Regions from separate parts of the Streptomyces sp. NPDC089915 genome, predicted to be linked through region 3. Evidence: riboswitches for the same ligand, from Rfam matches in the RefSeq annotation. Region 3 holds a riboswitch; each other region holds the start of a gene.
The links. Region 3 has a riboswitch for thiamine pyrophosphate ahead of thiC (phosphomethylpyrimidine synthase ThiC). Riboswitches for the same ligand answer to the same signal wherever they lie in the genome.
Positions count from the first base shown of each region.

Region 1: another riboswitch for thiamine pyrophosphate. It lies ahead of thiO (glycine oxidase ThiO); the one in region 3 lies ahead of thiC (phosphomethylpyrimidine synthase ThiC).
Region 2: another riboswitch for thiamine pyrophosphate. It lies ahead of AB0O29_RS28010 (thiamine ABC transporter substrate-binding protein); the one in region 3 lies ahead of thiC (phosphomethylpyrimidine synthase ThiC).

Region 1 is NZ_JBFBGN010000143.1:11,496-15,377, forward strand. It holds gene AB0O29_RS29410 (Rv2175c family DNA-binding protein) at 1-362, opposite strand, end outside; gene AB0O29_RS29415 (FAD/NAD(P)-binding oxidoreductase) at 490-1,710, opposite strand; TPP riboswitch at 1,826-1,938, shown strand; gene thiO (glycine oxidase ThiO) at 1,936-3,120, shown strand; gene thiS (sulfur carrier protein ThiS) at 3,117-3,317, shown strand; gene AB0O29_RS29430 (thiazole synthase) at 3,323-3,882, shown strand, end outside.
Region 2 is NZ_JBFBGN010000126.1:8,010-11,891, reverse strand. It holds gene AB0O29_RS28015 (iron ABC transporter permease) at 1-742, opposite strand, end outside; gene AB0O29_RS28010 (thiamine ABC transporter substrate-binding protein) at 799-1,899, opposite strand; TPP riboswitch at 1,988-2,114, opposite strand; gene rlmN (23S rRNA (adenine(2503)-C(2))-methyltransferase RlmN) at 2,135-3,250, opposite strand; gene AB0O29_RS28000 (phosphatidate cytidylyltransferase) at 3,386-3,882, opposite strand, start outside.
Region 3 is NZ_JBFBGN010000004.1:81,601-85,482, forward strand. It holds gene thiC (phosphomethylpyrimidine synthase ThiC) at 1-1,233, opposite strand, end outside; TPP riboswitch at 1,228-1,372, opposite strand; gene AB0O29_RS02695 (YibE/F family protein) at 1,445-2,917, shown strand; gene AB0O29_RS02700 (SsgA family sporulation/cell division regulator) at 2,946-3,398, opposite strand; gene AB0O29_RS02705 (helix-turn-helix domain-containing protein) at 3,496-3,882, opposite strand, start outside.

The DNA of each region.
Region 1 (3,882 bases), on a different contig from region 3:
AGGGCGAGCGCCTGGGCGCGCCGCTTCACCTCCGTGCCGCGATTCTCGCGCAGCGCCTGCACGGGGGTGCCGGGCAGGGTCGGATCCTCGGTGAAGAGCCATTCCAGCATCTCCTCGTCGGAGAAGCGGTCGTCGCGCAGCACGGTCAGCAGGCCGACGAGTCCCTTGACGACCTTGTCGCCGTCGATGAACTGGGCCGGAACCTGCAGGGCGCGGTTCTCGCCCCGGCGTACGGCGATGAGCTGCCCTTCCTTGACCATCTGGCGGACCCTGGTCACCTCGAGGTCGAGCATCTCCGCGATGTCGGGGAGGTACAGCCAGGAGGGGACGAGGGCATCGATCTTTGCGTCAATCTCGGTCACGGACACAAGCCTGCCACCTCGGCGGAGCCGCCGGTACCCGGCCCCGTCCGTCCGGGTCCGTCCCCATGGGCGGGGATCCGCCCGGATCGGGGGGCCGCGTCCGGTCACGGCCCCCGCCGGGGGTGCGTCAGGCGGCCGCCGACTTCAGCGGGACGGCCGGGTCGGCCACCTTGGCCGGATCCACCGGGGTGCCCGCCTCGATCAGCCTGCGGCCCTGGGCCAGGTCCCGGGGGCGGCCGACGGCCAGGACGGCGACGAGGACGCCCTCGCGCAGCCAGCACACCGACCAGCCGTCACCGTCCGGGGCGCCGCGCCACAGCAGGGTGTCGGCGCCGCCGTGGTGGCCGGCGTACTGGACGAAGCGGCCGAACTGCTCGGACCAGAAGTACGGCACGGGGTCGTAGGCCTGGACGGCATCCCCCGCGACGATGTTCGCGGCGACCGCGCGGGGGCCCTGGAGGGCGTTGTCCCAGTGGTGGACCAGCAGCCGGGTCCCGTAGCGGGCCGAGGGGAAGGAGGAGCAGTCGCCGACGGCGTACACCCCGGGCAGGGAGGTCCGCAGGTGGGCGTCGGCCGTGACGGAGCCGTCCGGGCCCCGCTCGACCCCGCTCCCGTCGAGCCAGTCGGTGGCGGGGCGGGCGCCGATGCCGACGACGACGGCCCCGGCGGGCAGCTCGCGGCCGTCGGCGAGGAGCACCCGGCCCTCCTCGACCCCGGCCACCCGGGCTCCGGTGATCAGGGTGGCGCCGGCGGCCTCGTACCAGCGGGCCATGGGGGCGGCGACCTCGGCGGGCAGGGCTCCGGCCAGGACCTGGTCGGCGGCCTCGACGACGGTGACGGCGCAGCCGGCCTCGCGGGCGGCGGTGGCGAACTCGGCGCCGATCCAGCCGGCCCCGACGACGACGGCGGCGGGGGCGGCGGCCAGCACGGGGCGCAGCCGGGCGGCGTCGTCGAGGGTGCGCAGCAGGTGGACGCCGGGGACACCGCCGGCGCCGGGCAGGGTCAGGGGGGTGGCTCCGGTGGCCAGCACGAGGACCTCGTACGGGACCGGGCCGGCCTCGGTGTCCACCTCGTGGTCGGCGGCGCGCAGGCCGGTGACCTCCGTCCCCAGGCGCAGGGTGATGCCGAGGCCCTCGAAGTCCACGTCGAAGGCGGAGTCCTCGGCCTTGCCGAGGAGCACCGCCTTGGACAGCGGGGGCCGGTCGTAGGGCTGGTGGGGTTCGGCGCCCAGCAGGGTCACGGGGCCCGTCCAGCCCTGTTCCCGCAGGGCCACCGCGGTCTGCACCCCGGCCATTCCGGCGCCGACGATCACGACACCGGGCTTCGTCTGTTCCGTCTGCTCGCTCACACGGTCAGCCTAGTCACCTGACGGCCCGTCAGGAAAGCCGGGTCGGAACGGCGGAGGGAGGCGGGCGGAGGGAGGCAGCCTTACCCGGCACCGGCCCCGGGGTTACGCTGGCCACCGTACCTATCGCGGGAGTCCGGGCGCACCGGGCTGAGAGGGAGGCTGGCCGGCCTCCGACCGTACGAACCTGATCCGGGTCATGCCGGCGAAGGGAGGGGCTGGACGCCCATGCACGCATCCGACAAGGGATCCGACCACCGGGGCGATGACGTCCTCGTCATCGGTGGCGGCATCATCGGCCTGGTCACCGCCTGGCGGGCGGCCCGGCGGGGGCTGCGCACCGCGCTCGCCGACCCCGACCCCGGCGGCGGCGCCGCCCGGGTCGCGGCCGGCATGCTCGCCGCCGTCACCGAACTGCACTACGGCGAGGAGACCCTGCTCGGCCTCAACGTGGCCTCCGCCGCCCGCTACCCGGAGTTCGCCGCCGAGCTCACCGAGGCCAGCGGCGGCATGGACCTCGGCTACCGGGCCTGCGGCACCCTGGCCGTCGCCCTCGACGCCGACGACCGCCTCCACCTGCGCGAACTCCACGCCCTCCAGCGCCGCTGCGGCCTGGAGTCCGAATGGCTCACCGGCCGCGAGTGCCGCCGCCTGGAGCCGATGCTGGCCCCCGGGGTACGCGGCGGACTGCGCGTCGACGGGGACCACCAGGTGGACCCGCGCCGGCTCGCCGCCGCACTCCTGGCCGCCTGCGAACGGGCCGGGGTGACCATCCACCGGGCCGCCGCACGCCGGCTCCTCGTCACCGCCGACCAGGCCCGCGGAGCACTGCTCGACGACGGCACGGAGCTCCGCGCCGACCAGGTCGTCCTGGCCGCGGGCTCGCTCAGCGGCCGGCTGGAAGGCGTACCGGAACAGGTACTGCCACCCGTACGGCCCGTCAAGGGACAGGTGCTGCGCCTGGCCGTCCCGCCCGCCTACGCCCCGTTCCTGTCCCGGACGGTACGGGCCGTCGTGCGCGGCAGCCACGTCTACCTCGTACCGCGCGAGAACGGCGAGCTCGTCGTCGGCGCCACCAGCGAGGAACTCGGCTGGGACACCACCGTCACCGCCGGCGGGGTCTACGAGCTGCTGCGCGACGCCCACGAGCTGGTCCCCGGCATCACCGAGCTCCCACTGGTCGAGACCCGGGCCGGGCTGCGCCCGTGCTCCCCCGACAACGCGCCGCTGCTCGGCCCGACCGACCTGCCCGGGCTGCACCTGGCCACCGGCCACTACCGCAACGGCGTCCTGCTGACCCCGCTCACCGGCGACGTGATGGCGGAGCTGCTGACCACCGGCGCCGTGCCGGAGATCGCCCGCCCCTTCACCCCCCGCCGCTTCTCCTCCACGCGTCAGGAGTCCTTCGCATGACCATCTCCGTCAACGGCGAGCCGCGCGAGATCGCGGCCGGCACCACCCTCGACGCGGTGGTCGCCACCCTGACCACCGCCCCCTCCGGGGTGGCCGCCGCCCTCAACGAGACCGTCGTCCCGCGCGGCCGGTGGCCGCACACCGCCGTCGGCGACGGCGACCGGGTCGAGGTCCTCACCGCGGTCCAGGGAGGCTGAGCGCGATGGCCGACGACCTGTTCACCCTGGGCGGCCGGACCTTCTCCTCCCGCCTGATCATGGGCACGGGCGGAGCCCCGAGCCTGGAGATCCTCGAACACGCCCTGATCGCCTCCGGCACCGAGCTGACCACCGTCGCGATGCGCCGCCTGGACCCGACGGTCCAGGGCTCGGTCCTGTCCGTGCTGTCCCGGCTCGGCATCGCGGTCCTCCCCAACACCGCCGGCTGCTTCACCGCCGGCGAGGCCGTACTGACGGCCCGGCTGGCACGGGAGGCACTGGGCACGGACTGGATCAAGCTGGAGGTGGTCGCGGACGAGCGGACCCTCCTGCCGGACGGGGTCGAACTGCTCGACGCGGCGGAGGTACTCGTCGACGAGGGCTTCACCGTCCTCCCCTACACCAACGACGACCCGGTGCTGGCCCGCAAGCTGGAGGACGTGGGCTGCGCGGCGATCATGCCGCTGGGCTCCCCCATCGGCTCCGGCATGGGCATCCGCAACCCGCACAACTTCGAGCTGATCGTGGAGCGGGCCGGGGTCCCGGTGATCCTCGACGCGGGAGC
Region 2 (3,882 bases), on a different contig from region 3:
GGGCGTGCACGGCGAGGATCAGCCCGACGGCGGCGAACTGCACCAGCGTCAGCACCGCGGCCGTCGGCAGGTCCAGCAGCTGCGCCGTCTGCCGGTAGACCTCGACCTCCAGCGTGGCGTACGAGGGGCCGCCGAGGATCTGCACGACGCCGAAGGAGCTGAAGGTGAACAGGAACACCATCAGCGCGGCCGCCGCCACCGCCGGGGCGAGCGCGGGCAGGGTCACCCGCCGCCAGGCCGCGAACCGCCCGGCGCCCAGCACCCGGGCGGCCTCCTCCTGGCGCGGGTCCAGCTGGGCCCACAGCCCGCCGACCGTGCGGACGACGACGGCGTAGTTGAAGAAGACGTGGGCGAGCAGGATCGCCCACACGGTGGTGTCCAGCCGGACGCCCCACACCTCGTCCAGCAGCCCGTTCCGCCCGACCAGGGCCAGGAAGGCCGTGCCGACGACCACGGTCGGCAGCACGAAGGGGACGGTGACCAGGGCGCGCAGCAGCTGCTTGCCGGGGAAGGAGAACCGTGCGAACACGTACGCGCCGGGCAGCGCGACGAGCAGGGTGAGCACGGTCGAGGCGAGCGCCTGCCAGGTGGTGAACCACAGCACGCCGGCGATGTCCGGCTGGGCGAGGACCTCGCCGATCCGCCCGAACCGCCAGCCCTCGTCCGTCCTGAACCCGCGGCCGACGATGGCGGCGACGGGGTAGGCGAAGAACAGCCCGAAGAAGGCGAGCGGCACGGCCATCAGGGCCAGCCTGACGGCGGTGGCCCGCCCGCTCTCCTTCGGGGAGCCGTCGCGGACTACTTCACGACGATCGAGGACCATGCCTTGACCCACTGGTCACGGTTCTTCGCGATGGTCTCGGGGGCCACGTTCTCCGGCTTCTCGACCACCACGCCGTGCTTGGTGAAGACCTCCGGCAGCTTCGCGTCCTTGACCACCGGGTTCACGAACATCTGGAGCGGCATGTCCTCCTGGAACTTCTTGCCGATCAGGAAGTCGATGAGGGCCTTGCCGCCCTCCTCGTTCTTCGCGCCCTTCAGCAGGCCCGCGAACTCGACCTGGCGGAAGCAGGTGCCGGTGGCCACGCCCGTGGGGGCCTCGGCCGGCTGGGGCTCGCCGTAGAGGACCTCGACCGGCGGGCTGGAGGCGTAGGAGACGACCAGCGGACGGTCGCCCTTGGCCTTCTTGCCGCCGGCGGAGCCGGAGAAGCGCTCGTTGTAGGCCTGCTCCCAGCCGTCGACGACCTCGACGCCGTTGGCCTTCAGCTTGGTCCAGTAGTCCTTCCAGCCGTCCTCGCCGTACTTGCCGACGGAGGCGAGGAGGAAGCCGAGGCCGGGCGAGGAGGTCGCGGCGTTCTCGGTGACCAGCAGGTTCTTGTACTCGGGCTTGAGCAGGTCGTCCAGCGTCTGCGGCGGGGCGATCTTCTTGTCGGCGAAGTAGGCCTTGTCGTAGTTGACGCAGATGTCGCCGGAGTCGACGGGGGTGACCCGGTGCTGCTTGTCGAGCACGTACTCGGGCTTGACCTCCGCCAGGCCCTTGGCCTCGTACGGGGTGAAGATCCCGTTGTCGAGGGCGCGCGAGAGGAGCGTGTTGTCGACACCGAAGAAGACGTCGCCGCGCGGGGAGCCCTTGGTGAGGATCTCCTGGTTCAGGGCGGCGCCGGCGTCCCCGGACTTGAGGACCTTGACGGTATAGCCGCTCTGCTGCTCGAACTCCTTGAGGACCGAGTCGGTCACGTTGAAGGAGTCGTGGGAGACGAGGGTGACGGTCTTGGACTTCGGGGCACCGCTCTCGGCGGCCCCGTCGTCCTTCTTGGTGCCGCCGCCGCACGCGGTCAGCGTGCTGACGCCGAGGGCGGCGGCCAGCGCCGCGCCCGCGATCTTCTTGGTGGTGCTCACGGTTCATTCCTCCTGGGATGACCAGGAGAAGACGCGGCCCCGCCCGGGCGCTCTGGTGGAGCGGGGCGCCCGGGCAGGGCGCAACAGCTTGAGGTGGTGACCGAACTTCCTACCCAGAATGACCTGGGCGAGGTTCAGAGGGTCTGCGGCCACGGTGCTCGATCCAAAAACGTGTGCCGCACTCTCAGCGCTGTGGCGCTCCCCTGTCGGAATATGCAGATGTACGCGGGCCAGCCTACCGCTCGCTCGCGGCGAGCTGTCCGCACGCACCGTCGATCTCCTGGCCGCGGGTGTCCCGTACGGTCACGGGCACGCCGTGGCGGGCGATGGCCTCGACGAAGGCCTTCTCGTCCTCGGGTCGCGAGGCGGTCCACTTCGAGCCCGGCGTCGGGTTCAGCGGGATCAGGTTGACGTGCACCCGCTTGCCCTTGAGCAGGCGTCCGAGCAGGTCGCCGCGCCAGGCCTGGTCGTTGATGTCGCGGATCAGGGCGTACTCGATGGAGATCCGGCGGCCGGACTTCTCGGCGTACTCCCAGGCCGCGTCGAGGACCTCGCGGACCTTCCAGCGGGTGTTCACGGGGACGAGGGTGTCGCGCAGCTCGTCGTCCGGGGCGTGCAGGGAGACGGCGAGGCGGCACTTGAAGCCCTCGTCGGCGAACCGCAGCATGGCCGGGACCAGGCCGACGGTGGAGACGGTGATGCCGCGCTGCGACAGGCCCAGGCCGTCCGGCTCCGGGTCGGTGAGGCGGCGGATGGCGCCGACGACGCGGTTGTAGTTCGCGAGCGGCTCGCCCATGCCCATGAAGACGATGTTAGACAGGCGGGCCGGGCCACCGGGGACCTCGCCGTCGCGCAGGGCGCGCATGCCGTCGACGATCTGGTGCACGATCTCGGCGGTGGAAAGGTTGCGGTCGAGGCCGGCCTGGCCTGTGGCGCAGAACGGGCAGTTCATGCCGCAGCCGGCCTGCGAGGAGATGCACATGGTCACCCGGTCGGGGTAGCGCATCAGCACGGACTCGACGAGCGTGCCGTCGTGCAGCTTCCACAGGGTCTTGCGGGTGGTGTCGTTGTCGCAGCTGATGTGCCGCACGACGTTCATCAGCTCGGGCAGCAGCTCCTGCTGGAGCTTCTCGCGCGAGCCGGCCGGGATGTCCGTCCACTCGGCCGGGTCGTGGGCGTAGCGGGCGAAGTAGTGCTGGGAGAGCTGCTTGGCCCGGAACGGCTTCTCGCCGATCGCGGCCACCGCCTCGCGGCGCTCGGCCGGGGTCAGGTCGGCGAGGTGCCGCGGAGGCTTCTTGGCTCCACGCGGGGCGACGAAGGTGAGCTCGCCCGGGACGGGACGGGGGGCCATGCGGTACTCCTCGGTACGACGGGGTGGGGGTCACCCCGCGCGTGCAGGGCCGGTCCGCGGCGGCTCGGCCGCGTGACGGAAAGGGCGCGCCGTGCGAACACGGCGCGCCCTCCAGGATAACCCGGCCCGAACCCGTCAGCCGGTGCCGACGAACGCCGCCAGCAGCAGCCAGACCACCGGAGCGGTCGGGAGCAGCGAGTCCAGGCGGTCCATGATGCCTCCGTGGCCCGGGAGCAGCGTGCCCATGTCCTTGATGCCGAGGTCACGCTTGATCATCGACTCGCCGAGGTCGCCCAGGGTCGCGCTGACGGCGACGGCCAGGCCCAGCAGCAGGCCCTGCCACCAGGAGCCCCCGTCGATCAGGAACTCCATGCACAGGGCGCCCGCCGCCATGGCGAAGGCCACCGCGCCGAAGAGCCCCTCGCGGGTCTTTCCGGGGCTGATGCGCGGCGCGAGCTTGGTCTTGCCGAAGCGCCAGCCGACGGCGTAGGCCCCGGTGTCGCTGACGACGGTCAGCAGGAGGAAGGTCACCACCCGCTGCGGGCCGTCCTCGGCCGTGAGGAGCATCGCGACGAAGGTGGCCAGGAAGGGCACGTAGAACGCCGCGAAGACGCCCGCGGTGACGTCCTTGA
Region 3 (3,882 bases):
CTGGAGGTCGATGTTCTCCTTGATCTTGTGCATCGGGACGTGGCCCGGGCCCTCGATCATCGTCTGCACGTTGTGCCGCTTGGCGATCGTGTTCAGCTCGCCCAGCGTCTTGAGCTCGGCGAACTGCGCCGCGTCGTTGGCGTCCGCGATGGAGCCGGGGCGCAGGCCGTCACCGAGCGAGTAGGTGACGTCGTACGCCGCGAGGATCTCGCAGAGCTCCTCGAAGTTCGTGTAGAGGAAGTTCTCCTTGTGGTGCGCCAGGCACCAGGCGGCCATGATCGAGCCACCGCGCGAGACGATGCCGGTCTTGCGGCGGGCCGTCAGCGGCACGTACGGCAGCAGCACGCCGGCGTGGACCGTCATGTAGTCGACGCCCTGCTCGGCCTGCTCGATGACCGTGTCCTTGTAGATCTCCCAGGTCAGGTCCTCGGCACGGCCGTCGACCTTCTCCAGCGCCTGGTAGAGCGGCACGGTGCCGATCGGGACGGGGGAGTTGCGCAGGACCCACTCACGCGTGGTGTGGATGTTGCGGCCGGTCGAGAGGTCCATGACCGTGTCGGCGCCCCACTTGGTGGCCCAGGTCATCTTGTCGACCTCCTCCTCGATGGAGGAGGTGACGGCCGAGTTGCCGATGTTGGCGTTGACCTTTACCAGGAACCGCTTGCCGATGATCATCGGCTCGATCTCCGGGTGGTTCACGTTGGCCGGAAGCACCGCGCGACCTGCGGCGATCTCCTCGCGAACGACCTCGGGGGAGACGTTCTCGCGGAGCGCGACGTACTCCATCTCCGGGGTGATCTCGCCCCGGCGGGCGTACGCGAGCTGCGTGACGGCCTGGCCGCCACGGCCCCGGCGCGGCAGGCGCGGACGGCCCGGGAAGACCGCGTCGAGGTTCTTGAGGCCACCGCGGGGCGAGGTGTGCTTGATGCCGTCGTCCTCGGGGCGCACGGGACGGCCCGCGTACTCCTCGGTGTCACCGCGGCCGATGATCCAGTTCTCGCGCAGCGGCGGCAGGCCGCGGCGCACGTCGGTCTCGATCTGCGGGTCGGTGTACGGACCGGACGTGTCGTAGAGCGTGACGTCCTTGCCGTTGGTGAGGTGGACCTGGCGGACCGGCACCCGGATGTCCGGGCGGGAACCCGCCAGGTATCCCTTGTGCCAGCCGGGCTGGCGCTCGGTCTGGCCGTCGGCGTTCTCGCCGGCGGCAGGCGTGCGTGCGTCCTGAATGGTCATGAGACCTGATCTCCCTACGCCGGCATTACCCGGTAACAGGTTCGGCGGTCGACGCAGCCTCCTCCCGTACGCATTCTCATGCGCGTACGGTGATCAGCGCCCTCTCAGCCCGGTGCTCCGAGCTCCCGCGTTGTGCAAAGTAGCCCCCACGCTAGCGTCATCTGTGGCGTGCTGAACAGTGGGCCCCCTCATCTCTTGCGATGATCTGCCGGTGACGACCTCGCCGCAGCCCCCCAACGAGCCCACAGACCCCTTGGGCCACACCGGCCACGAGCATGCGTCCCACGGACATGCGGCCGGCGGTGGCGAGGGGCCTTCCCACGGCCACGGATCCCCCGATCACGGACAAGGCCACGGACAAGGGCATGGGCACGGCCACGGCCACGGCCACGGCCACGGCCACGGCCACAGTCACGGCCACGGGCCGGCGGCCCCCGTCTCCAAGCACCTGCGCAAGGTCATCTCCGCCGTCCTCATCCCCTTCGCCGCCGCCGTCTGCGTCGGCATGGTGGTGCTGTGGCCGGGCGGCGCCCCCGCCCACGAGCGCACCGGGGTGGGCTTCGACCGCCAGACCCAGCAGGGCAAGGTGGTCGCCCTCTCGAACGTCGACTGCAAGTCGGTGAACGCCTCGCAGGTGCCCCCCACCGGCAGCACCCCCGCCCCCGAGGGACGCGGCGCGCAGGCCGGGTCGTGCAAGCGGGCCACCGTCGAGGTGGGCACCGGACCGGACAAGGGCCGCGTCTTCTTCGAGATCGTCCAGCCGGGCGCGCCGAGACAGCTGGAGAAGGACCAGGAGGTGGTGGTCGCCTACGCGCCGGACGCGCCGCGCGACCTCCAGTACTCCGTGATCGACCTGAACCGGAAGTTCCCGATGGCCCTCCTGGCGGCCGTCTTCGCGGTCGCGGTGGTCGTCGTCGGCCGGATGCGCGGACTGTTCGCGCTCATCGCGCTCGTGGTCAGCTTCGGGGTGCTGACCCTCTTCATCCTCCCGGCGATCCTGCAGGGTTCGAACCCCCTGGTCGTCGCGGTGGTCGGAGCCAGCGCGATCATGCTGATCGCCCTCTACATGTGCCACGGGCTGACCGCACGCACCTCGGTCGCCGTCCTCGGCACCCTGGTCTCACTGCTGCTGATCGGGCTGCTGGGCTCGCTGTTCATCGGCTGGGCGTTCCTGAGCGGGAACACGGACGACAACACCGGGCTGATCCACGGGCTCTACCCGAACATCGACATGAGCGGTCTGCTGCTCGCGGGCGTGATCATCGGATCGCTCGGCGTCCTCGACGACGTGACGGTCACCCAGACCTCGGCCGTCTGGGAACTCCACCAGGCGGACCCGAAGATGGGCCCCCGCGCCCTGTACCGGGCGGCCATCCGGATCGGCCGCGACCACATCGCGTCCGTGGTGAACACGCTCGTACTGGCCTACGCGGGCGCCGCGTTGCCCCTGCTGCTGCTGTTCTCCATCGCGAACAGCAGCATGGGCACGGTGGCCAACAGCGAGCTGGTGGCCGAGGAGATCGTACGGACCCTCGTGGGCTCGATCGGGCTCGTCGCCTCGGTCCCGGTGACCACGGCGCTGGCCGCGCTGGTGGTCTCCGCGGACCGGACCGGCCCCGCCGGCGCCCCCGCCCCGGCCGCGGCGCCGGCCCGCGGCGGGCGGGGCCGGCGGCGCAAGCGCTGAGGGCGGGGAAGCTCCCGGAGCCGGGGGTTCAGCCCGCGTTCTGCTCGTTCTGCTGCTGGGCCTCGGCGAGGATCCGGCAGAGCTCCTCGTCGAGGGTCTCCTCGAAGTCGCCGAGGCTGCGCTCCTGACCGAGCGGAACGAGCCGGTCGGTCCGGTCGAGGAACGCGACGAGCGGGGCGGCGCCGGCCCGGAACAGGGCCCGGTCGCCGCCGACCTGGAGGCGGATGTGGACGTCGCAGAGCGCTCCCGGATCGGTGGGGGCGATGTGCACGTCCCCGTCGCCGCACGGCCTGTTGATGCCGTCGAGGAGCAGCTCCCGGCCGAACGCCCAGGTCACCGGGGCGTCTCCGGGAAGGTGGAAGGTCAGGCGTACGGCGTAGGGGTCACGGGCGTCGTACCGGAGCTCCACCGGAATACGGAACGCGAGCTCCTCGGAAACGAGGAAGCTCATCATGACCTCTGCCTGTACCGACTCGCGCATTGCCTACCCCGCTGTAGTGGAAGTGGCCAGGAATGGTCCCCCAGGGCCCTCTTGACAAGGGTGGTGGAAGCGCGAGCAGATCACAAGGAGTGAGTTTTCAGATACTGATAGAGAAGGAGAGGGTGCTCAACAGCGCGCCTACTTCACTCCGTAGTCGATCGACTACATAGAGCAAGCGCGATTCCTGGTGCACAGGTAGAGAAATGGCCATGGTCGCGGCCGCGTCCCCGGCGGTGATCGGGATGGCCGCGCAGACCGTCCCCAGGGCGTACTCCTGACGCTCGGTCACCGGCTGCATCCGCTCCAGGGAGCCGATCCGGTCCTCCAGCGTGCGCATGTCCCGCACGGTGTACGGCGTGATGCCCTCGACCGGATGACGGTCGTAGTAGTCCCTGCGCGTCTTCTCGTCCAACTGCCCCAGCAGGCACTGGCCGATGGCGTGCGCGTGCGCGGTGGCGCGGAAGTCGGCCCACTCCTCGCAGGC